4 regions of the Streptomyces sp. NPDC046261 genome follow, and region 2 is predicted to be linked to each of the others. Evidence: riboswitches for the same ligand, from Rfam matches in the RefSeq annotation. Region 2 holds a riboswitch; each other region holds the start of a gene.

Region 1 (7,180 bases), on a different contig from region 2:
GCGGCGGCGAGGTCAGCCTCTGGGAGCTCGAGCACAACATGACGGCCGACGGCCGGCTGGTCTGCGAGGTCTACCTCGACGAGGCGGAGGCGGAAGTGGCGGCCGACCGGCACGCCCGGGCTCAGGGGGTGGAGTTATAGCGCCGCCGGGGCGGGTGTGGGGAGGGGTGTCGGGACGGGTATCGAGAAGAGAGTTTGCCCAGGTCAGCAGGGCTCTGCCAGGTTGTGCTACACTAGTTCGAGTTGCAGTTGTGGTACCCATGAACTCGTGTGCGCCTGACGGTTATGTAGCCGAAGGCGCATTTTTGTTTTCGCCGGTCTTGTTTCCGGCCTTGGGGCCCATCCCATCGCTTAGGAGACAAAAATGGCGACCGGTACCGTGAAGTGGTTCAACTCCGAAAAGGGCTTCGGCTTCATCGAGCAGGACGGCGGCGGCCCCGACGTCTTCGCCCACTACTCGAACATCGCCTCGAACGGCTTCCGTGAGCTCCTCGAGGGCCAGAAGGTTTCGTTCGACGTCACGCAGGGCCAGAAGGGCCTGCAGGCGGAGAACATCGTCAGCATCTGACGATCGACGATCAGGAGCTTTTCGAACGATCAGGAGCATTCCGAACGTTCTGGAGTTCGCTGAACCTCGCGATGGGGCCCGCACCACTGGGTGCGGGCCCCATTGTCGCGCTCGTCAAACAGGCCGAAGGCGCCACTCGGCGCCCGCCAGAATGGCCACACAGGGGGCTTGGCACCCCATTGAGGGAAGGTCCCCGCATGACTCGTTCCGCCGCACGCACCGATCGCTCCGATCGGCCCGCCCGACCCGCTCGTTCCGCTCGCACCTCGGGCCCGGCCCGCTCCTCGCGACCGCGTCGCACGGACGAGTCCCAGCCGGCCGCGCGCCGGCGCCCCGCCGCGCCGCAGGGTGACTTCGAGATGCCGGTCAGCACGACCCCCGCGCTCCCGCCCGTCGACGCGTTCGCCTCGCTGGACATGCCCGCGGGCCTGCTGGCCACCCTGACCCGCGAGGGCGTCACCGAGCCCTTTCCGATCCAGGCCGCGACGCTCCCCAACTCGCTGGCCGGCCGCGACGTCCTCGGCCGCGGCCGCACGGGCTCCGGCAAGACCCTCGCCTTCGGCCTCGCGCTCCTCGCCCGCACCGCCGGCCGGCGCGCCGAGGCCAAGCGCCCGCTGGCGCTCGTCCTCGTCCCCACCCGCGAGCTGGCGCAGCAGGTCACCGACTCGCTCAGCCCGTACGCGACCGCCGTCAACCTGCGGATGGCCACGGTCGTCGGCGGCATGTCCATCGGGCGCCAGGCCCAGACCCTCGCGCGCGGCGCGGAGGTGCTTGTCGCGACCCCGGGACGGCTCGCGGACCTCATCCAGCGCGGCGACTGCAAGCTCGGCGACGTGGCGATCACGGTGCTCGACGAGGCCGACCAGATGGCCGACATGGGCTTCCTGCCGCAGGTCACGAAGCTGCTCGACCAGGTGCGCCCGGACGGCCAGCGGATGCTGTTCTCCGCCACCCTGGACCGCAACGTCGACCGGCTCGTCCGCCGCTTCCTCTCCGACCCGGTGACGCACTCCGTCGACGCGTCGGTGGGCGCGGTCGCGACCATGGACCACCACCTGCTGCACGTCACCGACCAGGACAAGAAGGACGCCGTCACGCGGGTCGCCGCCCGCTCCGGCCGCGTGATCATGTTCGTGGACACCAAGCGCGGCGCCGACCGCCTGGTGAAGAAGCTGCTGTCCGAGGGCGTGCGCGCCGCCGCGCTGCACGGTGGCAAGAGCCAGCCGCAGCGCAACCGGGTCCTGGACCAGTTCCGCACCGACCAGGTCACCGCCCTGATCGCGACGAACGTCGCGGCACGCGGCATCCACATCGAGGGCCTCGACCTCGTCGTGAACATCGACCCGCCGGTCGACCACAAGGACTACCTCCACCGCGGCGGCCGCACCGCCCGCGCGGGCGAGTCCGGCACGGTCGTCACCTTCGTGCTGCCCGAGCAGCGGCGCGAGATGAGCCGCATGATGACCACGGCGCAGATCACCCCGAACGTCATGAAGACCTACCCGACCGACCCGGAGCTCGCCCGCATCACCGGTGCCCGCGAGCCCAGTGGCGTCCCGGTCGTCATCGCGGCCCCGGCCCCGGCCCAGCCGCAGGGCGCCGGCAAGTCCCGCTCGCGCGGTTCCGGTTCCGGCGGGGGCGCCGGTACGTCCGGCGGCTCGCGCGGCAGCCGGGGCGGCCGCGGCCGCACCCGTACCGACGCCGCGGGCGCTCCCGCCGCGGGCGGTTCCGGCAGCGGCAACGGCGGCGGGCGTCCCTTCCGCGGCTTCGGCGGCAACGGCGGCGGCGAGGGTTCGCGCCGCTCGGGCGGCACCCGCCCGGGCAACGCCGTCGGCCGCCCGCGCCGCGGTGGCGGCGGCGGTGGCGGTCGCCGGTCGGCGGCTTCCTGACGCTTGCGTCACGCTGACGGTGTGACGCAGACGTTGTGACGTTCTGACGTGCAGCACAGAGGCGGGGTCCGGTTTTCCGGGCCCCGCCTCTGTGCTGCTCCGCCCTTCGCGGAAAAGGCCCCGTCCGGCGCAACACCGTTCGCGACGGCGCGCCCGCTGCGCAAGGGTGGAACGCGATGCCCAGGGACGGCGGCCGGTCAGGAGAACGCACGGTGGGGATGTCAGAGGCGCGCGAGCCCCGGTCGGAGCCACCCGTCGCGCACGGCCACCGGGCCCGTCTGCGGCAGTCCGTGGCGCGTCGGCTGCCCGCGGCCCTGATCCTCTCGGGCGTCGTCTTCGACGTCCTGACCCCCTCCCACTACTCCTCCGCCCCCTTCTTCGCCTGCTCACCCCTCATCGCGGCAGCGATGCTGTCCCATGGCGCCACGCTCGTCACCGCCGTCACGGCCCTGACCGCCATGACCACCCTCACGATCACCCGCCGGGTGCCCGAGACGGGCGAGGCCGTCACCGAGGTCGTGACCGTGCTGGCCGTCGCCGCCCTCGCCCTCGGCATCAACCGCGTCGTACGCCACGGCGACCGCAAGCTGGCCTCCGCCCGGTGCATCGCGGAGGCGGCCCAGCGAGCCGTGCTGCCCGCGCCTCCCGCCCGCATCGGCGGACTGCGCGTGGCCGCGCGCTACCTGGCGGCGCAGGCCGACGCCCGGATCGGCGGTGACCTCTTCGCCGTGCAGGAGACCCCGTACGGCGTGCGCGCCATCGTGGGCGACGTACGCGGCAAGGGGCTCGGCGCGGTGGAGGCGGTCGCCGTCGTGATCGGCGCGTTCCGGGAAGCGGCGGAGCACGAGCGCACGCTGGAGGGGCTCGCCGTGCGATTGGAGCGCGCGTTGCAGAGGGAGGGCGCCCGGCGCGCGAACCTCGATGAGAGCGAGGGCTTCACCACCGCCGTACTCGCCGAGGTCCCGCCCGGCACCACCGCGCTGCGCCTGGTCAACCGCGGCCATCCGCCGCCGCTCCTGCTCCACGCCGACGGCACGGTCGGCGAGGCGTACCCGGGCGCTCCGGCGCTGCCGCTCGGCATGGGGGAGCTGGGGATGTGGCCCGACCGCGTGGAGGAGTGGGAGTTCCCGGCGGGGTCCACGCTGCTGCTGTTTACGGACGGGGTCACCGAGGCGCGGGATGCGGAAGGCAACTTCTACAACCCGCGGGAGCGCCTCAACGGCAAGCAGTTCAGGAACCCGGAGGCGCTGCTCGACGCCCTCACGGCGGATGTCGTCCGGCACGCGGGCGGCCCGGCCGACGACGACATGGCCCTGCTCGCCATCCGGCGCGGTGACGGCCGCCACCGCCCCGCCGTCATCACCCACACACTCACCCGGACCACCACCCGTACCGTCCGCGTTCGGACGGATAACAACTGACGAACGGTCAGCGGACGCGCTCCGCGCGATCCGCCCAAGAGGCGTGCCATTTCGTGCATTCGGCTTGGAATCCGGTGGCGATGTCTATTAACGTTCGATAACGCAGCGCGGTCGTTGCAGCCGCCGCAAGAGGCGGCGCCGCGCGCCTTCGCCGAATCCCGTGGGCGGAACCGGGGAACCATCAACTCTGGGGTGAATCGGACCGCGCGCCGGCCCGTAGGAGACCTTCCTGCTCCGAACCCGTCAGCTAACCCGGTAGGCGAGTAGGAAGGAAAGGAGTGCGCCTCCGTGGCGTCCAACAGGCCTGCTCTCGACGACGGTTCGCATGACTCTTCGTACGATTCCGCGTACGACTCTGCGTATGACTCCGCGTACGACTCGCTGTATGACTCCGACCCTGTGAACGGCGCTCCGGGTGAGGCCCCGGCCGGTCCAGCCTTCGCCCCTGACGACACCGCCTTCGCCGGCTTCGACGCCGGCGAGGGCTTCGACGCCGGCTCCGGCTCCGAGACCGAGGAGACCTGGAGCGAGTGGAATCCGGCCGAGGGCACCACGGCGGCGCCCGTCCGCGGCAGGCACCGTGTCGTCAAGCAGCGCGGCGGCACGATGGCCCGCAGCGGCGCGGTGCTGGGCGTCGGCGTCATCGCGGCGGTCGGCGCGGGCGGTATGGCGAGCGCGCAGGACCGCCCGCCGACGCCGATATCCGTGCCCGACCTGGCGCAGAAGCTCCCGGGCGTCGGCTCCCTCATAGCCGGCGGCGAGGAGAAGCAGGCCGCGAACTCCGAGGCCGACCACGCGGAGGCCGGGCCGGCCGCCGAGGCCCCGGCCGTCGTGGCGGCCACGCGCAGCACCGCGGACGCCGGCGAGGCGCTGCGCGCCCGCATCCTGCAGCAGGCCGAGCGCCAGCAGGACGCCGCCGACGAAGCCGCGCGGGAGAGCGAGGCGCGGGCCGCCGCCGAGCAGCAGCGCAAGGCCGCGGCGGAGAAGGCCCAGGCGCACGAGGCACGGGAAGCGCAGGAAGCCCAGCAAGCGCAAGAGGCCCAGGAGGCGCGGGCGGCGGCGCGTGCCGCCGAGGCGGAGCCACAGGGGGCCGGTCCGGGCGAGGCCGAACGGCCCGCCGCGCCGGCGAAGCGCTCCCCGGCTGCCGCCGGAAAGCGCGGTTCCGTCGCCGCCGGCTCGTACACCCTGCCCGTGGGCTCGTACACCCTCACCGCCGGCTTCGGCCAGGCCGGCAGCATGTGGTCCGCGAACCACACCGGCGAGGACTTCGCCGCCCCCACCGGCACCCCCGTCAAGGCTGTGAGCGGCGGTACGGTCACGCAGGCCGGGTGGGCCGGCGCGTACGGCTACCGCATCGTGCTGACGCTCGGCGACGGCACCGAGATCTGGTACTGCCACCTGTCGTCGATGGTGGTCACGTCCGGGAAGGTCGGTACGGGCACGGTCATCGCCCGCGTCGGCGCGACCGGCAACGTCACCGGCCCCCACCTGCATCTGGAGGTACGGCCGGGAGGCGGCTCACCGGTGGACCCGCTGTCGTGGCTGCGCGCGAAGGGACTGCGGCCGTAACCGACGGCGGTGGCCGGCGGACGGACGGAGACGGGCGGCCGCCGCAACCGCAGAGAGGCAGCCGGGTTACAGGCGGCCCGGATCTGATTTGCCGGGAATGTTCTGCGTGCGATCGGGAAATCAGAGCATGTGACGACGACCGCGACGACGATCAGCACGTCAGTGCCCTCCCGCCTGGACCGGCTGCCCTGGTCCCGGTGGCACTGGACCGTGGTGATCGGCCTCGGGACCGTCTGGATCCTGGACGGCCTGGAGGTGACGGTCGTCGGGAACATCGCCGGCCGCCTCTCCGAACAGGGCAGCGGCCTGCCGATCACCTCGGGCGGGGTGACGGGCCTGGCGGCCGCCCTCTATGTCGCGGGAGCCTGCTCCGGCGCGCTGTTCTTCGGCCGGCTGACCGATCTCTTCGGCCGCAAAAGGCTCTTCATGGTCACGCTCGCGGTCTATCTGGGCGCGACCGCGCTGACCGCGCTGTCGTACCACTCCTGGTGGTTCTTCCTCTTCCGCTTCCTGACGGGCTTCGGCATCGGCGGTGAGTACGCGGCCATCAACTCCGCCATCGACGAGCTGATCCCCGCCGTCTACCGGGGCCGCGTCGACCTGATCATCAACGGCAGCTTCTGGCTCGGTGCGATCGCCGGCTCCCTGCTGTCGATACTCATGCTCGACACCAGCATCTTCGCCAAGGACGTCGGCTGGCGGCTGACGTTCGGGCTCGGGGTCGTGCTGGGCCTGGTCATCCTGCTCGTACGCCGCCATGTGCCCGAAAGTCCACGCTGGCTGTTCATCCACGGCAGGGGCGAAGAAGCCGAATCCCTGGTGACGGCGATCGAAAAACGCATCGAGGCGGAGAAGGGCACCCCGCTGCCACCCGCCAAAGGCAGGCTCGTCATCCGTCAGCGGAAGAGCTTCGGCTTCCGCGACATCGCCCGCACGGTCTTCTCCGACTACCGCAGCAGGGCCGTCCTCGGCCTCGCCCTCTTCATCGGCCAGGCGTTTCTCTACAACGCGATCACCTTCGGCTTCGGCGCCATCATCACGCGGTTCTTCGGCGTCTCCACCTCGCACACCGGCTATTTCTTCGCCGTCATAGCAGTCGGCAACTTCCTCGGCCCGCTGCTCCTGGGCAAGCTCTTCGACACCGTCGGCCGGCGCATCATGATCACCTCGACGTATCTGCTGGCCGGACTGCTGCTCTTCGGCACGGCCTGGCTCTTCGGCGCCGGCCACCTGAACGCCGTGACGCTCACCGCCTGTTGGGCCGTCGTCCTCTTCTTCGCCTCGGCGGGCGCCAGCAGCGCCTACCTCACGGTGTCCGAGATCTTCCCGATGGAGACCCGGGCCATGGCCATCGCCTTCTTCTACGCGGTGGGCACGGCAGCGGGCGGCATCAGCGGCCCGCTGCTCTTCTCGGCACTGACGCAGAGCGGCGTCATCGGCGACACCGTGCTGGCCTTCGACATCGGCGCGGCCCTGATGTGCATGGGCGGCGTCGTGGCCGCGTTCCTGGCCGTACGGGCGGAAGGCCGCTCCCTCGAGGACATCGCCACACCCCTGTCCGTCCACCCTCCGGAGCCCCTGCCGTCCCCGGCGCCCGCGCCCGCGGAATAACCGTTCCGGCAGGGGCGTTGACATACCGCATGGCTGACATTCACCGGAAGATCGGCACACTCTCCGTCCACCCGCTGGCCCTCGGCGGCAACGTCTTCGGCTGGACCGCGGACGAAAAGCAGT
Region 2 (7,180 bases):
CGGCGTGGGCGTCGCCCTGCTGCTCGCCTCCACCGGCGGCGCGCTGTTCGCGGCCGGCCACGAGATCGCCCGCACCCGGCGCGAGGAAGGCGCCCCGGCAGCCGGGCCGCCGGCCCCCTCCCCGCTCGCGTCGGTCCCCTTCGGCCTGTTCGGCCTCGGCTGCGGGGCACTGACCGCCCTCGCCGCCCTGGGCGAGAGCGCCGTCCACCGCACGGGCGGCGCCGGCGGCCCCGCCGTCCTCGCCCTCACCCTCAGCATGGGCGCCGCCGAATGGCTGCTCCACCGCTGCCGCGGCCTGGCCCTCGCGGCACTGGCCGCCGCCACGACCACCACCGGACTGCTGATCCGGGCCGTCCGGGTGCTCACCCTCTGCGTCACCGGCTACCTCGCGGCCCTGACCGTCCTCGCCCTCGCCGTCGGCGCCCTGTGGCCCGGCGCCCCTCCGCCCGACGCCGTGCGCCTGACCGCTCTGCTCGCCCTCGGCGCGGTGCTCTGGTCGGGGCTGCTGCTCCAGGCCCACGGCGTCGCCTGGCTCCCCGCCCTGCTCTGCCTGGGCGCCGCCGGGACCCAGGCCGCCGCCCTCGCGCTGAGCCTGTGGGCCCCGGCGACCGGCCAACTGCTGATCTGTACCGGTGCGGCGGCCGTCCTGCTGGCCGTCGCCACCGCCCTGCTCGGGCGGATCACCACGCACCGCTGACCGGCGCCCGCCGGTGAAACGCTCCGCCGCACCACGTCCCCGGCACCACCCGTTCCGCACGGAGGAGACCCGCATGTCCGCAACCGCAACCGTCGCCGTCACCGGCGCCGAAGGGTTCATCGGCTCGCACCTCGTCCAGGCGCTCGTCGCCGACGGCCACCGCGTCCGCGCGATGGCGCAGTACAACTCCTTCTCGTCCTTCGGCTGGCTCGAGGACCTGCCCGCCGACGTGCTCGACCACACCGAGGTGGTCCTCGGCGACGTCCGCGACCCCGGCTCCGTACACGGCCTGGTCAAGGGCGCCGAGACCGTCTACCACCTGGCCGCGCTCATCGCGATCCCGTACTCCTACCGCGCCCCGCACAGCTACGTCGAGACCAACGTCACCGGCACCCTCAACGTCCTGGAGGCCGTCCGCCACCTGGACGTCCCACGCCTGGTCCACACCTCCACCAGCGAGACCTACGGCACCGCGCGGACCGTACCCATCACCGAGGACCACCCCATCAACACCCAGTCCCCCTACGCCGCGTCCAAGGCGGGCGGGGACCGGCTCGCCGACAGCTACCACGCCAGCTTCGGCCTCCCCGTCGTCACCCTGCGCCCCTTCAACACCTTCGGCCCGCGCCAGTCCATGCGGGCCGTCATCCCCACCGTCATCGGCCAGGTCGCCGCCGGGGAACACACCATCACCCTCGGCGACCTGCGCCCCACCCGCGACTTCAGCTACGTGGCGGACACCGTGGCCGCCTTCCGCGCCGTCGGCACCGCGCCCGCCGCCGCCGTCCTCGGCCGCACCTTCAACTCCGGCACCGGCGAGGAGATATCCATCGGCGACCTGGTGACCCTCATCGGCAAGCTCATGGACGTCGATCTCGAGGTCGTCGAGGACGCCCGGCGTGTGCGTCCCGCCGACTCCGAGGTGATGCGCCTGGTCGCGGACGCCTCGCGGCTGCGGGCCGCCACCGGCTGGTCCCCGGCCCACACCCTGGAGCAGGGACTGCGCGAGACCGTCGCGTTCTTCCGCGACCCGGTCAACCTCCGCCGGTACAAGACCGGCATCTACAACGTCTGACGTTCCGTCCCCACCCATCGCGGCACGAGAGAGGAACGGCACCCATGCACGTAGTCATCCTGGCCGGAGGCAAGGGCGTCCGGCTGCGCCCGTACACCACCGCGCTGCCCAAGCCCCTGGTGCCCATCGGCGACCAGCACGCCATCCTCGAGATCGTCATGCGCCAGCTGGCCGGCGCCGGATTCACCAGCTGCACCCTGGCCATCGGCCACCTCGGCCACATCATCCGGGCCTACGTCGGCGACGGCTCCCAGTGGGGCATCCGCGTCGACTACGCCTCCGAGGAGAGCCCGCTGGGCACCATGGGCCCGCTGCTCACCATGACCGACCGGCTGCCCGAACACTTCCTGGTCATGAACGGCGACATCCTCACCGACCTCGACTTCGGCGACGTCCTGCGCGACCACGTCGCCTCCCGGGCGCCGCTGACCATCGCCACCTACGCCCGCAAGGTCAGCATCGACTTCGGCGTCCTGACCACCGACTCCGGCCGCGTCGTCGGCTTCGCCGAGAAGCCCAGCATGGACTACCGCGTCTCCATGGGCGTTTACGGAGTCTCCCGCTCCGCCCTCGCCCGCTACACCCCCGGCCTGCCGCTGGGCTTCGACGAACTGGTCCTGGACCTGCTCGGCGACGGCACCCCGCCGCACGCCTACGCCTTCGACGGCTACTGGCTCGACATCGGCCGCCCCGACGACTACGACCGGGCCAACGCCGAATTCTCCGTCCACCGCGACCTGCTGATGAAGGGAGCGTGACGGCGCGTCATGCGCGTTCTCGTCCTGGGCGCCACCGGTTTCCTGGGCCGGCACGCCGCCGAACGCCTGCGCGCCCTCCCCGGCGCGCGGGTGCTCGGCGCCGGCCGGGCCCCCGGCTGTGCCCTGCCCGTCGACCTGGCCGGGGCCGACCCCGGCCACCTCGCCGCCGTGCTGCGCGAGGCCGCCCCCGACGCCGTCGTCAACTGCGCGGGCGCGGTCGGCGGCAGCGCCCTCGCCCTCACCGCCGTCAACGCCCGCGGCCCCGCCGCCCTGTGCGAGGCCCTGCACGCCGCCGCCCCCGACGCACGCCTGGTCCACCTGGGCTCGGCCGCGGAGTACGGGCCCGGAGACGGCCACCGGCCCGTCACCGAGTCCGACCCGACCCGCCCCGTCGGCCTCTACGGTGCGAGCAAGCTCGCCGGCACCCTCGCGGTCACCGGCTCCGGCCTCGACGCCGTCGTCCTACGGGTGTTCAACCCCCTCGGCCCCGGCGCCCCCGCCGCCTGTCTGCCCGGCCGCCTCGCCCGCGAGCTGCACCGGGCCGGGCCCGGCGGGCGGGTACGCACCGGCGACCTCTCCGCCTGCCGCGACTTCGTCGACGCCCGGGACGTGGCCGACGCCGTCGCCCGTGCCGTCGCGGCCCCCCGGCCGCTGCCCGCCGTCCTGAACGTCGCCGGCGGCGCCGCCCGGCCCGTGCGGGACGTCGCCGAAGGGCTGCTGAGGGCCGCGGGCTTCACCGGGCCGGCCGGGGAGCGCATCGAGGAGGACGGCGACGGCTCGCCGCGCTCGGCCGCCGTGCCCTGGCAGCAGGCGGACATCACGGCCGCCGCCCGCGCCCTGGACTGGGCGCCCCGGTACCGGTTGGAGGACTCCCTGGCCGACCTGTGGGCCGAGACCCGCGGCCGGGCCGCGGAGCCCGTGCGATGACACGCCCCGCACCGCCCGGGGACGGCCGGCGCCTGCTCGTCCCGCTGTACGCGCATCCGGCCGTGAACCCGGGAGCATGGGCGGCGCTGACGGCACTGACGGCGGCCGCCCCCGGCCCGCACGCGGTCGTGCTCAACGTCGCGGACGGCCCCGGCAGCCGCCCCGACCCGCACTTCCGGGCCGCCGCCGGGCGGCTGCGCGCGGCGGGCGTGCGGCTGCTGGGCTACGTCGACACCGCCTACGGCCGGCGCCCGCCCCGCGCGGTGGTCGCCGACGTCCGCAGACACCGCAGGTGGTACGACGTGGACGGGGTCTTCTTCGACCAGGCGGCCGCGCACGCGGCCCTGCTGCCGCGCTACCGGTGGCTGGTCATGACCGCCCGGGTGCTCGGCGCGCGCACGGCCGTGCTGAACCCCGGCACGCACCCCGACCCGGGCTACGCCGCGCTCGCCGATGTCCTCGTCACCTTCGAGGGGACCTGGGAGGACTACCGGCGCGCCGGGGTGCCCGACTGGACGGCCGACCATCCGCCCGGGCGTTTCTGTCACCTGGTCCACGGGGTGCCCGAGGGGCAGCAGGCGCAGGTGGCCCGCATGGCCGGGGCGCGGGGTGCGGGGGTGCACTGCGCGGTGCCGGGGACGGGGGCCAACCCGTGGTGCAGCGCACCGCTGCCGGTGGCCCGGTGACCGGCCGCCGGGCCCGCGCGGGCCTCCTCGGCGCGCTGCTGCTCGTCCTCGCGGCCTGTTCGACCCCGGCCGAGGAGGCGGCGGAGCCGGGTGGCGAGAGCCCGGTGGACCGGATGACGGCGGCCCCGGACGGCGCTTCGCCCCGGGCCGCCCGCCGCTGGCAGCCCCGGCCGGGCCTGCGCTGGCAGTGGCAGCTCGGCGGGAAGGTCGACACCTCCGTGGACGTCCCCGTCTACGACATCGACGGTTTCGAGAACTCCGCCGAAACGGTGGCGCGCCTGCACGCCCGGGGCCGCAAGGTGATCTGTTACATCAACGCCGGGGCCTGGGAGGACTTCCGGCCGGACCACGCGCGCTTCCCCAAGTCGCTGCTCGGCAGGAACAACAAGGGCTGGGACGGTGAGAAGTGGCTGGACATCCGCCGTCTCGACACGCTGCGGCCCCTCATGGCCGCGCGCATCGACATGTGCCGGCAAAAGGGCTTCGACGCGGTGGAGCCCGATCTGACCGAGGGCTTCCGCAACCGCACCGGATTCCCGCTGTCGGCCGCGGACCAGCTGGCCTTCAACCGGATGCTGGTGAAGCTGGCTCATGAGCGGGGGCTGGCCATCGGTTTGAAGAACGACCTCGAGCAGATCCCCGAGCTGGTCCGGGACTTCGACTTCGCGGTCAACGAACAGTGCGCGCAGTACGGGGAGTGCGAGAAGCTCACCCCGTTCGTGAAGCAGAACAAAGCGGTCTTCCATGTCGAATACGACCTGTCGCCGGAGGAGTTCTGCGGGACGGCGAAGCGGCTCGGGCTGAGCTCGATGCGCAAGAGGCTCGAGCTGGACGCGTGGCGCCGGCCGTGCTGAACCGCGCATTCCGCCACCGGGGCCCGCGTGCTTCAAGTCCCCTGCGGGGCAAGGGTTTAGGCGCAGACGGCGGGTGGTGGAGGGGCTGCGGTTCCGTGTTCGACCCCGAAGTGAAGAAGTTCACAGATGGCCGTTTGGGCACCGAATTTGAGCGATTGATGGTGCAGGATCTCTCACCGAACACAAGATCCCGTCACCGAGGCGGGCGACCCGGGCGGACGCCGAGTCCTGCCGCCGCACCGGGTTCGGTATCGAAACGTCGAATCGGCAGGAGCGGGAGACCCAAGCGGTACGGACCACGAAAGCGGTGGTCCTTGGGGTGAAGCCACACTGTGGCCGGGCAACTTCGCAGCCCGAACCCGACAGGTCATCTTTCGTAGGCGGATGCCGAAGGGCTTTGGCATGTCTGCGTTGCCTCGCATACCTGCACTCGTTTCCCGGGCCGGCACCGCGTCGGCCCTCACCGCCGCCACACTGGCGGCATCGGTGCTCGTCCCCGGCCTCGCCACCGGCGCCCAGGCGGCGACCCCGGGCGAGAAGGCACTGAAGGTCGCGGCCTCCAAGAAGGGCTCCCCCTACCAGTACGGCGCCACGGGCCCGAACCGGTTCGACTGCTCGGGCCTGACGCTCTACTCGTTCAAGAAGGTCGGCAAGAACCTCCCGCGCACCGCCCAGAGCCAGTACAACTCCACCCGGCACCTGAGCAGCGGCTCCCGCCAGGTCGGTGACCTCGTCTTCTTCCACTCCGGCAGCAACGTCTACCACGTGGGGATCTACGCGGGTAGCAACAAGATCTGGCACTCTCCCAAGCCCGGCGGCTCCGTCCGGCTGGAGAAGATCTGGACCAACAGCGTCTGGTACGGCCGCGTGAAGTAGCCGCCGCACCACGGCGCCCCCTTGTCCCCGGACGCCGGACGGGCCCAGAATCCAGCCCGTCCGGCGGTTTCGGGAAGGGGCGCGGATGACCAGCGGCACCGGCGTGGAGATACGCACCGTCCAGGGCACGGTCCGGGGACGGACCGAGAAGGGACTCGCGGTCTTCCGCGGCATCCCCTACGCCCGGCCACCGGTCGGCGAACTGCGCTTCGCCGCACCCCAGCCGCCACCGTCCTGGGACGGGACACGGGACGCCGTGGAGTTCGGGCCACCGCCCCCGCAGTCCGGCCCCTTCCGTACCCCCGGAGGCATCCCCGGCACCGACTGGCTCACGCTCAACGTCTGGTCCCCGGACGCCGGCGGGTCCGGGCTGCCGGTCCTGGTGTGGATCACGGGCGGTGCCTACCTCGCGGGTGCCGCGAGCGACCCCCTGTACGACGCCACGCTCCTCGCCCGGCACGGCCTGGTCGTGGTCACCGTCAACTACCGGGTGGGCGCCGAAGGCTTCGCCGAGCTCGCCGGCGCCCCCGCCAACCGCGGCCTGCTCGACCAGATCGCGGCCCTGGAGTGGGTACAGGAGAACATCGCCCGCTTCGGCGGCAACCCGGACCGCGTCACCCTCTGCGGCCAGTCCGCCGGAGCGGGCTCGATCGCCACCCTGCTGGCCGCCCCACGCGCCGCCGGCCTCTTCCGGCGGGCCGTCACCCAGTCCGTACCGGGCCTCTACACCACCCCCGCCCTCGCCCGCGACATCGCCGCCACCCTCGCCGCCCGGCTCGGCGGCACCCCCACCGTCGCCTCCCTCGCCACGATCGCGCCGCAGCGCCTGGCCGACGAGGTGGACGCGCTCATGGCCGGACTGCCCGCCCACGTCGACCGCTGGGGCAGACTGGCCCGCTCGGGCGTCCCCTTCTGCCCGGTCGTGGACGGCGACCTGGTGCCGGACGTGCCCTGGCGGACCCTGCGCGACGGCCGCGCGAGCGAGGTCGGCCTGCTGACCGGCCACACCCGCGACGAGTTCCGGCCGTTCCTGGTGCTGACCGGCAGCCTGGAGAAGATCACCGAGGAGGACGCCACGACGGCGCTGCGGGCCTTCGCCCCCGCACCCGACGGCGAGCGCGCCTACCGCGCCGCCCACCCGGGCGCCTCCGCCGCCGCGCTCTACGAACTCGTCCACGCCGACGTGCTCTTCCGCGTCCCCTCCCTGCACCTGGCGGACGCGCACTCCGCCGGCGGCGGCACCGCCCACCTCTACGAACTGCGCTGGCCCGCGCCCGCGCTGGGCGGCGCGCTGGGCGCGGCCCACG
Region 3 (7,180 bases), on a different contig from region 2:
CGCCCACGTCGCCTCCCCTGGAGAGTCCGCTACGAACGTACGTCCCCGGACACGGTACGGGACCGCGGCCGGGGACGTACGGAGACTGGCGAGAAGGTCAGCCCTTGCGGTGCTTACTGGTTCGCGGAGCGGAACCGCGGGAAGGCGCTGCGGCCGGCGTAGACCGCGGCGTCGTCGAGGATCTCCTCGATGCGCAGCAGCTGGTTGTACTTGGCGACGCGCTCGGAGCGGGCCGGGGCGCCGGTCTTGATCTGGCCGCAGTTGGTGGCTACGGCCAGGTCGGCGATGGTGACGTCCTCGGTCTCGCCGGAGCGGTGGGACATCATGCACTTGAAGCCGTTGCGCTGGGCCAGCTCGACGGCGTCCAGGGTCTCGGTGAGCGAGCCGATCTGGTTGACCTTGACCAGCAGGGCGTTCGCGGAGTTCTCCTCGATGCCGCGGGCCAGGCGCTCGGGGTTGGTGACGAACAGGTCGTCACCGACGAGCTGGACCTTGTCGCCGAGCTTCTCGGTGATGGTCTTCCAGCCGGCCCAGTCGTCCTCGAACAGCGGGTCCTCGATGGAGACCAGCGGGTACGCCTCGACGAGCTCGGCGTAGTACTCCGTCATCTCGGCGGCGGAGCGGTCCTTGCCCTCGAACGTGTAGACGCCGTCCTTGTAGAACTCGGAGGCGGCGACGTCGAGCGCCAGGGCGATGTCCTGGCCGGGGGTGTAGCCGGCCTCCTTGATGGCCTCGAGGATGAGGTCGAGGGCCTCGCGGTTGGAGCCGAGGTTCGGGGCGAAGCCGCCCTCGTCGCCCAGGCCGGTGGCCAGGCCCTTGGCCTTCAGCACCTTCTTGAGGGTGTGGTAGACCTCGGTGCCCCAGCGCAGGGCCTCGGAGAAGGACTCCGCGCCGATCGGCGCGATCATGAACTCCTGGATGTCCACGTTGGAGTCGGCGTGCGAGCCGCCGTTGAGGATGTTCATCATCGGAACGGGCAGCAGGTGCGCGTTCGGGCCGCCCAGGTAGCGGAAGAGCGGCAGGTCGGAGGCCTCGGAGGCGGCGTGCGCGACGGCCAGGGAGACGCCCAGGATGGCGTTGGCGCCGAGCGAGCCCTTGTTGTCGGTGGCGTCCAGGTCGAACATCGCCTGGTCGATCAGGCGCTGCTCGGTGGCGTCGTAGCCGACGAGCTCCGGGCCGATCTGCTCGATGACGGCCAGGACGGCCTTCTCGACGCCCTTGCCCAGGTAGCGGTTCGGGTCACCGTCACGCAGCTCGATGGCCTCGAAGGCACCGGTGGAGGCGCCGGACGGCACGGCGGCACGGCCCGTGGAGCCGTCGTCGAGGCCGACCTCGACCTCGACCGTGGGGTTGCCTCGCGAGTCGAGGATCTCGCGAGCTACGACGACGTCGATGGACGGCACGAGGGTCTCCTTCGTGGTGTGTCTGGAGTTCTGCAGCACGAGCCTAACGGGCCCCGGAGGCTGCGCCCGCCCTTGGACCGGCCACCGGACCGAAAATTGGCACAAAAGCCGAGATCACCGGATGAATGGTCGGTGTGTTCGCTCAACGGGAAAGACGACCGGCCGCACCGGGGCCCGTGGCGGCCCCGGAAAACGGCGGAGCCCCGCTCCGATGCGGCTCGGGGGGAAGACGCATCGGAGCGGGGCGGTCCCGCGGATGAGCGCGGCGCTCAGCCGGTGATCAGCTGAGGTGCAGCTTCTGACCCGGGAAGATCAGGTCCGCGTTGTCGATGATGTCCTTGTTGCGGTCGAACAGCTTCTGCCAGCCGCCGTCGACCTTCTTGGCGTCGGCGATGGAGCCGAGGGTGTCGCCTTCCTTGACCTCGTACTCGCCGTCACCCTGCTTGACCGTCTTGGGGGCGGCGTGCTTCGGGGCGGTCTGCTTGGGGGCCGGGGCCTCCTCGGCGGTCTCCGCCTGCGGCTTGGCGTGCTTGGGCGCGGAGGGGCGCTCGGCACGGTCGGCGCGGCTCTTGGTGGAGGTCTCGCCCGCGGCGGCGGAGGAGGACTTCGTGGACTTCTTCTTGACCACGGAGCCGGAGCCGGAGGTGTCGACGTTGGCCTTCGCGCCACCGGCGGTCAGGCCGCCGGCACCGGCGCAGCCCCAGGCGCCCGGGCCCTGCATGGCGAGGAGACGCTCGGCGGTGGCGATCTGCTGGGCCTTGGTGGCCAGGTCGGCGCGCGGGGCGTACTGCGTGCCGCCGGCGGCCTTCCAGGAGGACTGCGAGAACTGCAGGCCACCGTAGTAGCCGTTGCCGGTGTTGATGGACCAGTTCCCGCTGGACTCGCACTGGGCGACCTTGTCCCAGGTCGAAACGGAGGCGGCGTTGGCGGAGGTCGCGACCATCAGCGGGGCGGCCACGGCGACGCCGGTGACGCCGGCGAGCGTGACGATGCGGACGGCCTTGGACGGACGACGGTGCTTGCCCTTGGACATAAGTCGGTTTCCTCACCGACGCCTACGAGGTGAGCTGTCGGGTTCGGGCTGTGAGTTTGCCCGGCCCGGTGCGCGGCTGCGCTCCGGGCTTCACCCCAAGCCGTCCCGCTCCCTCGACCGTGAGGCCGTCGGACCGGTCCGGCGCCTTACCTTGGTTCCCCCGCTCCTGCCAACGGCGCTTGCGCGACGACTCCCCCGGCCGCCGGCAGGATTCGGCGTGGCGACCGTGGTGCTCGCGGTGGCGAGCGGTGACGACGTTAAACACAGGCGGCCGACGGGTTCAAACCCCACTTTTCAGCCACAGTTGCTGGAAGTTACCCGCAGGAACCTCCTGTTTCCGCAGGTGGGAGGGGGTTTGAGCAGAACGGACGAGCTCCGTCCAGCCCAAAGTCAACGAGACCCATGTCTCACTTTCGACTGGAACGGACATTCGCCCCGAACCCCCCGGCTAGGGACGGATATCGAGCCGCTGACCAGGCTGAATGAGATCCGGATCGGATCCGACAACTTTTTCGTTCTTCTGATAGATCGTCTGCCAGCCGCCGGTGACCGAGTGGTCCTCCGCGATCGCTGACAGGTTGTCACCGGGCTTGACGGTGTAGTCGGTCGCGCCGGGTACGCCCGTCCGGGCGTCGGCGCCGTCGCGCGAGGGGCGCTGGGGCTCGTCCGAACGCGGCGGCTCGGCGCGGTGCTTGCCCGTGCCCGGCTCCCCGGCCGCGTCGTCGCCCGGCGTGCGCGGGGCGGTCGGCGCGGGGTCGGTGGGCGCGTGGTCGGTGGGCGTGCCCGAGGGCGTGGTGGAGGGGGACGGCGTGGTGGACGGTTCGGCCGAGGGGTCCTTGCGGTGCTTGCCGTCCGGCTTTCCGGAGGTCTCGCCCGCGGGGGCGGAGGGGTCGGTGGACGGGCTCGGCGTGCCGGGCGACTTCGATGCGCCGGGCGCGGGTTCGGTGGTGCCGGGGGCGCGGTCGGCGGGCGCGGACTTCGTGGGCTCCGGCGTGGCGGGAGCGGTGCGCTCGGGCGCCGGCTCGCGGGTCGGCTCCGGCTCGGGGCTCTGGGTGCGTCCGGGGTTCACGTCGGGCGCCGGGGCGTCCTTCGACAGACCCGAACTGACGGCGCAACTGCGCCAGGCGTCGGGGCCCTCGGCGGCCAGGATCCGCTCGGCGACGGCGATCTGCTGGGACCTGCTGGCCAGGTCCGGGCGCGGCGCGTAGGAGATGCCGCCGTTGTTCTCCCACATCTGCTGGGTGAGCTGGAGGCCGCCGAAGAAACCGTTGCCGGTGTTGGCGCTCCACAGCCTGCCGCTCTCGCACTGGGCGACCTTGTCCCAGGTGCCCGTGTCCGCGGCCGTGGCCGCGGTGGCCGCCATCAGCGGCATGGCGATGCCCGCCCCCGTCACCCCCGCCGCGAGCACGATGGCGGGTATCTGACGGGGGCGGCGATGTCTTCCGTTCCCGAAACGCATGGGCTGGCCTCTCGTGTGGCGGCTGATGTGGTCGTCGAACATAGCGACGGGTCCGGGTCGTCACAAGCCGGTGTAGCCGAGGTCACGCGAAGGTCACGCGAGGTGACCGGTCGTCATGCGGCGGGCGGAGCAGGGGTGAACGCGACGGGCAAAGTGCGCAATCCGCGCATGATCAGACCCCCTCGCCAGCGCAGGTCCTCCGGCTCCGCGGCCAGGTGGAGATCGGGCAGCCGGCGCAGCAAAGTCGCGAGCGCCACCTGGCCCTCCAGGCGCGCCAGGGGGGCGCCCAGGCAGTAGTGGATGCCGTGTCCGTAGCCCAGGTGCTGGTTGTCGCGCCGGGCCAGGTCAAGGGTGTCGGGGTCGGCGAACCGCTCGGGGTCGCGGTCCGCGGCGGCCAGGACGACGAGTACGGGATCGCCCTCGGCGATGCGCTGTCCGCCGAGGGTCAGGTCCCGGGTGGCGAACCGCCAGGTCGCCAGCTCCACCGGCCCGTCGTAGCGCAGCAGCTCCTCCACGCCGGTGGCCAGCAGGCTCTCCTCGCCCTCGCGCAGCGCGCGCTGGAGGCGCTCGCGCTGCCCGGGGTTGCGCAGCAGGGCGTAGGTTCCGTTACCGATCAGGTTCACAGTTGTTTCAAAACCGGCGAACAACAGGATGAAGGCCATGGCCGCGGCCTCGTCCTCGGTGAGGTGCTCGCCGTGGTCACTCGCCCGGATCAGTCCGGAAATGAGGTCTTCACCGAGATCCTCCCGCTTACGGTGGATCAGTTCCGTGAGATAGCCCCGCATCTTCTTCACGGAACGGGCCACTCCGCCGCGTGGGCCGCCGCCGTGGCGGATCATCATTCCCGCCCAGTCGCGGAAGTCGTCCTGGTCCTCGCGCGGCACCCCGAGCATGTCGCAGATGGCATAGATGGGGAGGGGGAAGGCGAACTCGTGGATGAGGTCGGCCTCCCCCTTGCCGGCGAAGGCGTCGATGAGCTGATCCGTCAGCTCCCGCACCCGGGGCGCGAACTCCGCGACCCGGCGCGGGGTGAACGCCTTGGAGACCAGCCGGCGCAGCCGGGTGTGGTCCGGCGGGTCGATGTTGAGCAGGTGCGTCATCAGGTTGGCGCTGCGCTCGCCGGGGATGCCGACCTTGCCCTTGCCGTGGGCGCCCTCGGCGTGGTGCACGGGGTTCTTCGACAGCCGCTGGTCGGCGAGTGCCTGCCGGGCGTCGGCGTACCGGGTGACCAGCCATGCCTCGACACCGCTGGGCAGGGCGGTGCGGTGCACGGGGGCGTGCTCGCGCAGCCAGGCGTACGCCGGGTAGGGGTCGGCCGCGAACTCCCAGGTGAACAGGGGTGGGGCGGGGGGCGTGGGCATACGGTCGTTCGTGTCGTGCACGCCCCGACGCTACCCGCGGCCCCGCTAGTGGTGCCCGCCGCCGCCGCTGCCGAAGGCGCCGCTGCTGCCCGGGTCCCACTTCTTGCGGTCCTCGGAGAGCTCCTCGGGGTGGCTGCCGGGGTTGTTGATCTCGTGCGGCAGCACCCGCTCCCCGTTGGCCTCGGTCTGCAGGCGGTCCGACTCCCGGTGCTCGACGACGTAGCCGACCGCGCTCTCCTCGTCGTCGTTGTGCCCGGGGCCGTGGTCGGGCGAGGCGGGTCCCCTGTCGTGTTCCTGCCGCGTCTGCCAGGAGCCCTGGCGGCGCTGCGGCTGGGCGGGGGGCGGCGGCTCCCGGTCGCGCCAGCGCTGCCCGAAGTAGAAGGCCAGGATCAGCAGGGCGCAGACGCACAGCCCCACGATGAAGGGGGCGATGCCGCCGACCCAGTGCGGCAGTGCGAGGTCCATGTGGTCAGTGCGCATGGATGTCGGGTACCCGCCGGGCGCCGGGTCAAGACCGCGCCTGGGCCGAACGGGTGGCGGGGCGCTACTCCCCCGGCCGTTCCCCCGCCGCCGCCTCCGCGGCGAGGATCGCGTCCCGGTAGGTACGGGCGGCCGCCCGCAGCGCCGTCTCCGGCTCGGTGCCGGCCGCCTCGGCCCGTACGGCCAGGGCCAGCAGCTCGTAGCCGATGCCCTCCCCGGCCGGCGGGGCCACCTCCAGGCCCCCGGAACGGGCCCGGGAGGCGAGCTTCGCGGCGAGCGCGAGGGCCGGCTGGCCCAGCGGGACACCCTCGGTGACGGAGTCGCGGCCCTTCTCGGCGGCCTTCGTGCGCATCCAGTGCGCCCGCACGTCCTCCGGCGTCCGCGCGCTCTCCTCGCCGAAGACGTGCGGGTGGCGGTGGATGAGCTTGTCGACGATGGTGGCGGCGACGTCGTCGACGGAGAACGGCTCGTCCGCGTCGTCCTGCGCGATCCGGGCGTGGAAGACGACCTGGAGCAGAACGTCGCCCAGCTCCTCGCGCAGCGCCTCCCGGTCGCCGGTCTCGATGGCCTCCAGCAGCTCGTACATCTCCTCCAGGCCGTACTTCGCCAGGTCCTGGTGGGTGCGGATGCCGCTCCACGGGCAGGCCAGCCGGATCCGGTCCATGACCTGCACCAGGTCCAGCAGCCGGGCACCGGGCAGGTCGTAGGAGCCGGGCAGCAGCTCCAGCGCCGGCATCGACTCGCGGCCCGAGCCGGCCAGCCGGGCCAGGCCGTCGGTGAGGGCCGACTCCCCTTCCGCGGAAGTGATCACCACGGCGGTGCGCTGCCCGTCCGCGCAGTAGTCGACGAGCTCGCGGGCGGTCGGCGAGGCGTGTTCGACCTCGACGCCGGCCTCCCGCAGGTACGGCAGCTGCGGATGGCCGGCGTCGGCGCACAGCACCCGCCCGGCGCCGCGCAGCGTCTGCCACGCGGGCCAGGACAGCAGGCCGGGTGCGACCCGGTGGCTGGTGGTGAGCAGGACGATGCGGCCAAAGGAGTCGTTCACGCGGTCGTTCACGCGACCGAGCCTAGGCGACCGGGCCCGCGCGGGCTCACGCCGGCTGTTCGGGGCCGGCCGCGGCGGCCGGCCGCAGCCACGGCTCCAGCGCGGCCCGGGCCGTACCGCGCTTGGCGTCCCATGTGCCGTAGCGGGGATTGACGTCCACGCGCAGCGCGTCGGAGGTCTTCATCAGGACCTCGCCGGTGCGGGCCTTGCCGAGCTTGTCCTCCAGCTTGGAGCGGACCAGGCCCACCGACAGCTCCCGGTCGATCTGGCCCGGCGCGATGCCGGCCGCCAGGAACCGGGCCTCGACGGCGTCGGCACCGCCGAGCACCCGCTCGACCTGTCCGCGCCGCTCCTGCAGCTCCCGCCGGGTGACGTCCACGCCGTTGTCCCGGCCGGCCT
Region 4 (7,180 bases), on a different contig from region 2:
AGGTCGAGCTCCAGGCGGACGACGCCGTCCTCGAAGCTGCGCTTCTGGGTGTAGCCGGCGTCCGTGAAGACTTTGATCATCTTGGTGTTGGCGGGCAGCACCTCGGCGGCGAAGCGCCGGATGGAGCGCTCGCGGGCGACGGCGGCGATGTGCTCGAGCAGGGCGGAGGCGACGCCGCGGCCCTGGTGGGCGTCCTGGACGAGGAAGGCGACCTCGGCCTCCTCGGCCGGGCCGGAGGCGGGCATGCCGTGGCCGTCGATGCGGTCGTAGCGGACGGTGGCGATGAATTCGCCGCCGACGGTCGCGGCCAGGCCCACGCGGTCGACGTAGTCGTGGTGGGTGAAGCGGTGCACGTCCCGGTCGGAGAGGCGGGGGTAGGGGGCGAAGAAGCGGTAGTACTTGGACTCGTCCGAGACCTGTTCGTAGAAGCTGACCAGGCGCTGGGCGTCGTCGGGCGTGATGGGGCGGATCTGGGCGGTGCCCCCGTCGCGCAGCACGACATCGGCTTCCCAGTGGGCCGGGTACGCATGCTCGGACGGCGTCTGCATGGGGCCAGCGTAAGGCCGTCCACCGACAGCGGGTGGTGGCGTGCGGCCCCTGGTCGCGGGCCGGACGGCCCCATCCGGGCCTGAGCGGTCGCGCGCAGGGGCATCGCGCGCCCCGTGCGACAATGGTCTAGACAACCAATATCGACTTGAAGGGCAACACCATGGTTGAGCGCCGCGTAAACGTCGGCTGGGCCGAGGGCCTGCACGCCCGGCCCGCGTCGATCTTCGTCCGTGCGGCGACGGCCGCCGGCGTCCCGGTGACGATCGCCAAGGCCGACGGCAACCCGGTCAACGCCGCGTCCATGCTCGCCGTGCTGGGTCTGGGCGCCCAGGGTGGCGAGGAGATCGTCCTCGCCACCGAGGCGGACGGTGCCGAGGCCGCGCTCGACCGTCTGGCCAAGCTGGTCGCCGAGGGGCTCGAGGAGCTTCCCGAGACCGTCTGATCCACCGGGCCCGCTCCGTATACCGCGGGTGTGTGCGACGGGGCCGCGGCGGCCGACTCGAGGCAGCCGCGGCCCCGTTGTCCGCGCCGCCCGCGTTGTCAGCGGGAATGCCCGTGAATTACCCGCCGCTATTCGCACACGGATAGCGGCTCATTGTTAAGAACGCGCGCCCGCCGTGTTGACGGATTGTTTCGGGCCCGGCATCCGGTTCGCGTCCGCGGGCCGCCACTGCCGGAATGTCCCGGGCGAACGGCCGGCCCGGGCGACGGCCAGGTTCCGCGCCCGCTCGGCGTCCCCGCGGGCCACCGCGTCCACCAGCGCCCCGCACGCCTGCCAGCTCTCCAGCGGCCGGACCGGCGGCTCGGCCGCGTACACCCAGGCGATCTTGCGCCGCAGCTGGGTGAGGAGCGCCGCCAGGCTGGGGCTGCCGGACGCCTGGGCGAGGGTCTCGTCGAACCACTCGCCCAGCGGACGCAATTCACTGGCGCGGCCCGTACGCGCGCGCTCCTGGCCGAGGCGGACCAGCCCCCGCAGGACCTTCAGATGAGCCTCGGTACGCCGCTGGGCGGCCCGGGCGGCGCCCAGCGGCTCCAGCAGGGCGCGGACGTCGAGCAGGTCGGCGGCCTCGCGCTCGGTGGGTTCGGCGACACAGGCGCCGGCATGCCGCCGGGTGGTCACGAAGCCCTCGGAGGCCAGGGTGCGCAGCGCTTCGCGCACCGGCACCCGGGAGACGCCGTAACGGCGTGCCAGGAGTTCCTCGATGAGCCTGCTGCCGGGTGGAAAGGTGCCGGAGACGATGTCGTCGCGGATCGCCGTGCACACGGCGTGCGCGGAAATACCGCCCCTCTTGTGCACTACCTCGTCATCGCCGTTCACGTACGGCCCCGCATGGGTGTACCTCCGACTTATGACTTAACCCCCGTGTATCACGGCCGATTGACGCCCGTTCAGTGACTCTATGGCAACCGGGTGGGATTTCCGATGGGTCCGCCGATTCATGGATATCTTTTGGCCAAACGCGAAGGCCCCGGCCGTGGGGCCGGGGCCTTGCGCGAAGAGTGGTGCCGCGACGCGTTCTACAGGCTGACGCCGTGGGCGCTCATGTAGGCGATCGGGTCGATGTCGGAGCCGTAGGTGGCGCCGGTGCGGGCCTCGAAGTGCAGGTGCGGGCCGGTGACGTTGCCGGTCGCGCCGGAGAGGCCGATCTGCTGGCCCGGGGTGACCGTCTGGCCGACGGAGACGTCGAGGGACGACAGGTGGGCGTACTGGGTGTACGTGCCGTCGTTGTGCTTGATGACGACGTTGTTGCCGTACGCGCCGCCCCAGCCGGCCTCGACGATGGTGCCGGCGGCGACCGAGCGGACCGAGGTGCCGGTCTCGGCGTGGATGTCGATGCCGGTGTGGCTGCCGGAGGACCACAGGCCGCTGGAGGCCTTGTAGGAGGTGGAGACGTAGGAGCTGTCGATCGGGCTCACGTACGTGCCCAGGCGCTTGCGCTCCTCGTCGCGGGCGGCGCGCTCCTTGGCGGCGCGCTCCTCCTCGATCTTGCGCTTGGCCTCTTCGGCGCGCTGCTTGGCCTCGGCGGCCTTCTGCTTGGCCGTGGCCTCGGCCTGGAGCCGGATGGCGGCCTCGTCGGCGGCGCTGCGCTGGGTCTCGGCCTGGGCGTCGACGTTGTCGGCCATGACGTCACCGATGACGATGGCCTGGGTCAGGCCGGTGTCCTCGGTGCGGTGGCCGTCGTCGGTGGAGGCGAAGGCCGGGGCGGCGACGCCGGCGACCACACCCGCGGCGGTGAGGGTGGCTATGCCCGCCACATTGGCGCTGACACGCGCGGCTCGACTCGGACGACGGTGCTTACCCATGCCTGGGCGATCCTTTCCTTCCTTCTCGCCTACCGGGTTAGCTGACGGGTTCGGAGCAGGAAGGTCTCCTACGGCTCCCTCGTGAAAGGGACCCGATTCACCCCAGGGACGTTTGGGTCCCCGGCTCCCCTTGGCTGGTGCCTCGGGGACTCGGCGATGGCTGCCCGGGACCGCGGTTGCGGCTCCGATCTGACGGACTGCCGCCCTGACGCTAATCCGCGTCGGATTCGAACGGCAAACAGAACGGGGCTTTTATGACCTACGCCACACGACCAACGTGCAACCACTGCATGAAATTGGACATAAGGGAGGCGCGTGTGCCTCATCGGGCTCACGCGCCTCTCTTGTCCGCTCATATCCGGCACGGAGTACGGGAATACGGCGGCTGAACCTCCGTCAGGCAGCTCCGTCCGTCAGGCGGGGATGACGGTCACCTCGCCGATGCCCAGCGCCTTGACCGGCTCGAGGATCTCGGCGGCGTCACCGACGAGGACGGTGACCATACGGTCGACCGGGAACGCGCTGACGACGGCCGCCGTGGCCTCCACCGTGCCGGTCTCCGCCAGGCGTTCGTACAGCCGCGCCTGGAAGTCGTCCGGCAGGTACTGCTCGACCTGGTCGGCGAGGGTGCCCGCGACGGCCGCCGCCGTCTCGTACTTCAGCGGTGCGACGCCGACCAGGTTCTGCACGGCGACGTCACGCTCGGCCTCCGTCAGGCCCTCCGCGGCCAGCGTCCGCAGCACCGTCCACAGGTCCTCGAGCGCCGGACCGGTGTTGGGGGTGTCCACGGAGCCGCTGATGGCGAGCATGCCCGTGCCCGTGGCGCCCTGGGCCGGGGGCACCGAGCGCAGCACCTGGCCGAAGGCGCGGACGCCGTAGGTGTAGCCCTTCTCCTCGCGCAGGACGCGGTCCAGTCGGGAGGTGAGGGTGCCGCCTAGGCAGTACGTGCCCAGCACCTGGGCGGGCCAGACGCGCTCGTGCCGGTCGGGTCCCGCGCGGCCGATGAGCAGCTGGGTCTGGACGGCGCCGGGGCGGTCCACGATCACGACGCGGCCGGTGTCGTCCGCGGTGACCGCGGGGACGGGCCGGGGCTCGGCGCTCGAGCCGGTCCAGGCGCCGAGGGACTCGGCGAGGGCCTGGTCGAGGTCGATGCCGGTGAAGTCGCCGACGATCACGGCCGTCGCCGTGGCGGGGCGGACGTGGTCCTCGTAGAAGGCGCGCACGGCGGCGGCGTCGATGCGCTTGACGGTCTCCTCGCTGCCCTGGCGGGGGCGGGAGAGCCGGGAGTCGGCCGGGAAGAGCTCGGCGGACAGCGCCATGGCGGCCCGGCGGGCGGGGTTGGCCAGCTCGTGCGGGATCTCGTCCAGCCGGTTGTTCACGAGGCGCTCGACCTCGTCGGCGGGGAAGGCCGGGGCGCGCAGGGCGTCGGCGAGCAGGCCGAGGGCCTTGGCCAGCCGGGAGGCCGGGACCTCCAGGGACAGGCGCACGGCGGGGTGGTCGGCGTGCGCGTCGAGGGTGGCGCCGCAGCGCTCCAGCTCGGCGGTGAAGTCCTCGGCGCTGAGCTTGTCGGTGCCCTCGGAGAAGGCACGCGCCATGATCGTGGCCAGCCCGTCCAGGCCCTCGGGCTCGGCCTCCAGGGGCGCGGCCAGGCTGATCTCGACGGCGACGACCTGCTGGCCGGGGCGGTGGCAGCGCAGCACGGTGAGGCCGTTGGACAGCCGGCTGCGGTCGGGGGCCGGGAACGCCCAGGGGGTGGCCTGCCCGGGCTTGGGCTGCGGGTGGAATTCCATCGTCGCGGTGGTGGTGCTGGCGGATGCGGCGTCGCTCACCGGTCCGTCTCCTCTTCGTTCTGGTCGGCGTCGCCGTCGGACTGGGGTGAGGTCGGCTCGTACACCAGCACGGCCCGGTTGGCGGGGTGCAGCCGGGCCTTGGCGACGGCCTGCACCTCCTCGGGGGTGACCTCCAGGACGCGCTGCACGGCGGTCAGGGCGAGCTGCGGGTCGTCGAAGAGGACGGCGAAGCGGCACAGTTCATCGGCCCGGCCGCTGACGGTGGCGAGCCGGTCCAGCCACTCGCGCTCCAGCTGGGCCTGGGCGCGCTCCATCTCCTGCGGGGTCGGCCCCTCGACGGCGAAGCGGGCCAGCTCCTCGTCGACGGCGGCCTCGATCGCGCTCACCTCGACGCCGCCGGACGCCTTGACGTCCAGCCAGCCGAGCGAGGGGGCGCCGGCCAGGCGCAGCAGGCCGAAGCCGGCGGCGACGGCCGTGCGGTCGTGGCGGACCAGACGGTTGTGCAGGCGGGAGGACTCGCCGCCGCCGAGGATGGTCAGGGCGATGTCGGCGGCGTCGGCCTCGCGGGTGCCGTCGTGCGGGAGGCGGTAGGCGGCCATCAGCGCACGGGAGGGCACCTCCTCGAGCAGGACCTGGCGCAGCTCCTCGCCGATGGTGTCGGGCAGGGAGCCGTCGCGCGGGGGCTGCTTGCCGTCGTGGGAGGGGATGGACCCGAAGTACTTCTCGATCCAGGCGAGCGTCCGCTCGGGGTCGATGTCGCCGACGACCGCGAGCACGGCGTTGCCGGGCGCGTAGTACGTGCGGAAGAAGGCGCGCGCGTCCTCCAGGGAGGCGGCGTCCAGGTCGGCCATGGAGCCGATCGGCGTGTGGTGGTACGGGTGGCCGTCGGGGTAGGCCATGGCCGTCAGCTTCTCGAAGGCTGTGCCGTAGGGCACATTGTCGTACCGCTGGCGGCGCTCGTTCTTGACGACGTCGCGCTGGTTCTCCATGGACTCGTCGTCGAGCGCGGTGAGCAGCGAGCCCATCCGGTCGGCTTCCAGCCACAGGGCCAGCTCCACCTGGTGGGCCGGCATGGTCTCGAAGTAATTGGTGCGCTCGAAGCTGGTGGTGCCGTTGAGCGAACCGCCGGCGCCCTGCACCAGCTCGAAGTGGCCATTGCCCTTGACCTGCGCCGAGCCCTGGAACATCAGGTGCTCGAAGAGGTGGGCGAGGCCCGTGCGGCCCTTGACCTCGTGCCGCGAGCCGACGTCGTACCAGAGGCAGACGGCCGCGACAGGGGTCAGATGGTCCTCGGAGAGCACGACCCGGAGGCCATTGGCCAGGCGGTGCTCGGTCGCTGTCAGGCCGCCGGAACCGGCCTGTTGCGTGGCCGTGTGACCCATGGGCATGTACGTCCCTTCGATCTCTTGAGATCTCGCGGTGCCTCGCGACGACTCGCGTGATGAACAGTGCTGTCACTGTATGCAAGCGCGCTGACATCTGGCGAAGTTCCCGACCGGTCGTACCCGTCCCGGACGGGTCGCGGTAGGGGTTGTCAGTGGAGCGGTCCACAATGGTCGGCGTCAGACCCGCCTCGGCAATCGATCGAAGGAGCAGCAGCCGCGATGGCCCGCCGCAGCACGAAGACCCCGCCGCCGGAAGAGTTCGAGGAGCGCATCCTCGACATCGACGTCGTCGACGAGATGCAGGGCTCCTTCCTCGAGTACGCCTACTCGGTCATCTATTCCCGGGCCCTGCCCGACGCCCGGGACGGTCTCAAGCCCGTCCAGCGCCGCATCCTGTTCCAGATGAACGACATGGGGCTGCGCCCCGAGCGTTCGTATGTGAAGTGCGCCCGGGTCGTCGGCGAGGTGATGGGAAAGCTCCACCCGCACGGCGACGCCTCGATCTACGACGCCCTGGTGCGCATGGCGCAGCCGTTCTCCATGCGGGTGCCGCTGGTGGACGGGCACGGCAACTTCGGCTCGCTCGGCAACGACGACCCGCCGGCGGCCATGCGGTACACCGAGGCCCGGATGGCGGCGGCGACGTCGCTGATGACGGAGTCGATCGACGAGGACACCGTCGACTTCGCGCCGAACTACGACGGCAGCGAGCGGGAGCCGGTCGCCCTCCCGGCCGCGTATCCGAACCTGCTGGTCAACGGCACGACCGGGATCGCGGTCGGCATGGCGACGAACATGCCGCCGCACAACCTCGGCGAGGTCATCGCCGCCGCCCGGCACCTGATCAAGCACCCGGGCGCCGATCTCGACACGCTGATGAAGTACATCCCGGGCCCCGACCTGCCCACGGGCGGCCGGATCGTCGGCCTGGGCGGGGTGCGCGACGCGTACGAGACGGGCCGCGGCACCTTCAAGATCCGGGCCACCGTCGCCGTGGAGAGCGTGACCGCCCGCCGCAAGGGCCTGGTGGTCACCGAGCTGCCCTTCACGGTCGGCCCGGAGAAGGTGATCTCCAAGATCAAGGACCTGGTCGGCGCGAAGAAGCTGCAGGGCATCGCCGATGTGAAGGACCTCACCGACCGCTCGCACGGC

The links. Region 2 has a riboswitch for cyclic di-AMP ahead of ABZ956_RS08620 (C40 family peptidase). Riboswitches for the same ligand answer to the same signal wherever they lie in the genome.
Region 1: another riboswitch for cyclic di-AMP. It lies ahead of ABZ956_RS24585 (M23 family metallopeptidase); the one in region 2 lies ahead of ABZ956_RS08620 (C40 family peptidase).
Region 3: another riboswitch for cyclic di-AMP. It lies ahead of ABZ956_RS14795 (transglycosylase family protein); the one in region 2 lies ahead of ABZ956_RS08620 (C40 family peptidase).
Region 4: another riboswitch for cyclic di-AMP. It lies ahead of ABZ956_RS20555 (peptidoglycan DD-metalloendopeptidase family protein); the one in region 2 lies ahead of ABZ956_RS08620 (C40 family peptidase).

Annotation. Positions count from the first base shown of each region.
Region 1 is NZ_JBEYZU010000017.1:34,096-41,275, reverse strand. Features, by position in the region: gene ABZ956_RS24605 (DUF6227 family protein) at 1-140, shown strand, start outside; gene ABZ956_RS24600 (cold-shock protein) at 364-567, shown strand; gene ABZ956_RS24595 (DEAD/DEAH box helicase) at 765-2,456, shown strand; gene ABZ956_RS24590 (PP2C family protein-serine/threonine phosphatase) at 2,675-3,877, shown strand; cyclic di-AMP (ydaO/yuaA leader) riboswitch at 4,017-4,154, shown strand; gene ABZ956_RS24585 (M23 family metallopeptidase) at 4,277-5,446, shown strand; gene ABZ956_RS24580 (MFS transporter) at 5,576-7,057, shown strand; gene ABZ956_RS24575 (aldo/keto reductase) at 7,087-7,180, shown strand, end outside.
Region 2 is NZ_JBEYZU010000003.1:395,776-402,955, forward strand. Features, by position in the region: gene ABZ956_RS08590 (hypothetical protein) at 1-697, shown strand, start outside; gene ABZ956_RS08595 (GDP-mannose 4,6-dehydratase) at 771-1,772, shown strand; gene ABZ956_RS08600 (sugar phosphate nucleotidyltransferase) at 1,817-2,530, shown strand; gene ABZ956_RS08605 (NAD(P)-dependent oxidoreductase) at 2,540-3,457, shown strand; gene ABZ956_RS08610 (spherulation-specific family 4 protein) at 3,454-4,143, shown strand; gene ABZ956_RS08615 (endo alpha-1,4 polygalactosaminidase) at 4,257-4,997, shown strand; cyclic di-AMP (ydaO/yuaA leader) riboswitch at 5,245-5,396, shown strand; gene ABZ956_RS08620 (C40 family peptidase) at 5,400-5,873, shown strand; gene ABZ956_RS08625 (carboxylesterase family protein) at 5,959-7,180, shown strand, end outside.
Region 3 is NZ_JBEYZU010000006.1:332,671-339,850, reverse strand. Features, by position in the region: gene ABZ956_RS14805 (septum formation initiator family protein) at 1-7, opposite strand, end outside; gene eno (phosphopyruvate hydratase) at 114-1,403, opposite strand; gene ABZ956_RS14795 (transglycosylase family protein) at 1,684-2,436, opposite strand; cyclic di-AMP (ydaO/yuaA leader) riboswitch at 2,441-2,590, opposite strand; gene ABZ956_RS14790 (transglycosylase family protein) at 2,885-3,844, opposite strand; gene ABZ956_RS14785 (cytochrome P450) at 4,009-5,256, opposite strand; gene ABZ956_RS14780 (DUF6479 family protein) at 5,302-5,736, opposite strand; gene ABZ956_RS14775 (nucleoside triphosphate pyrophosphohydrolase) at 5,801-6,793, opposite strand; gene ABZ956_RS14770 (SurA N-terminal domain-containing protein) at 6,828-7,180, opposite strand, start outside.
Region 4 is NZ_JBEYZU010000011.1:99,261-106,440, reverse strand. Features, by position in the region: gene ABZ956_RS20570 (GNAT family N-acetyltransferase) at 1-548, opposite strand, end outside; gene ABZ956_RS20565 (HPr family phosphocarrier protein) at 710-991, shown strand; gene ABZ956_RS20560 (GntR family transcriptional regulator) at 1,148-1,828, opposite strand; gene ABZ956_RS20555 (peptidoglycan DD-metalloendopeptidase family protein) at 2,068-2,853, opposite strand; cyclic di-AMP (ydaO/yuaA leader) riboswitch at 2,865-3,019, opposite strand; gene ABZ956_RS20550 (pitrilysin family protein) at 3,267-4,643, opposite strand; gene ABZ956_RS20545 (pitrilysin family protein) at 4,679-6,025, opposite strand; gene ABZ956_RS20540 (DNA topoisomerase IV subunit A) at 6,248-7,180, shown strand, end outside.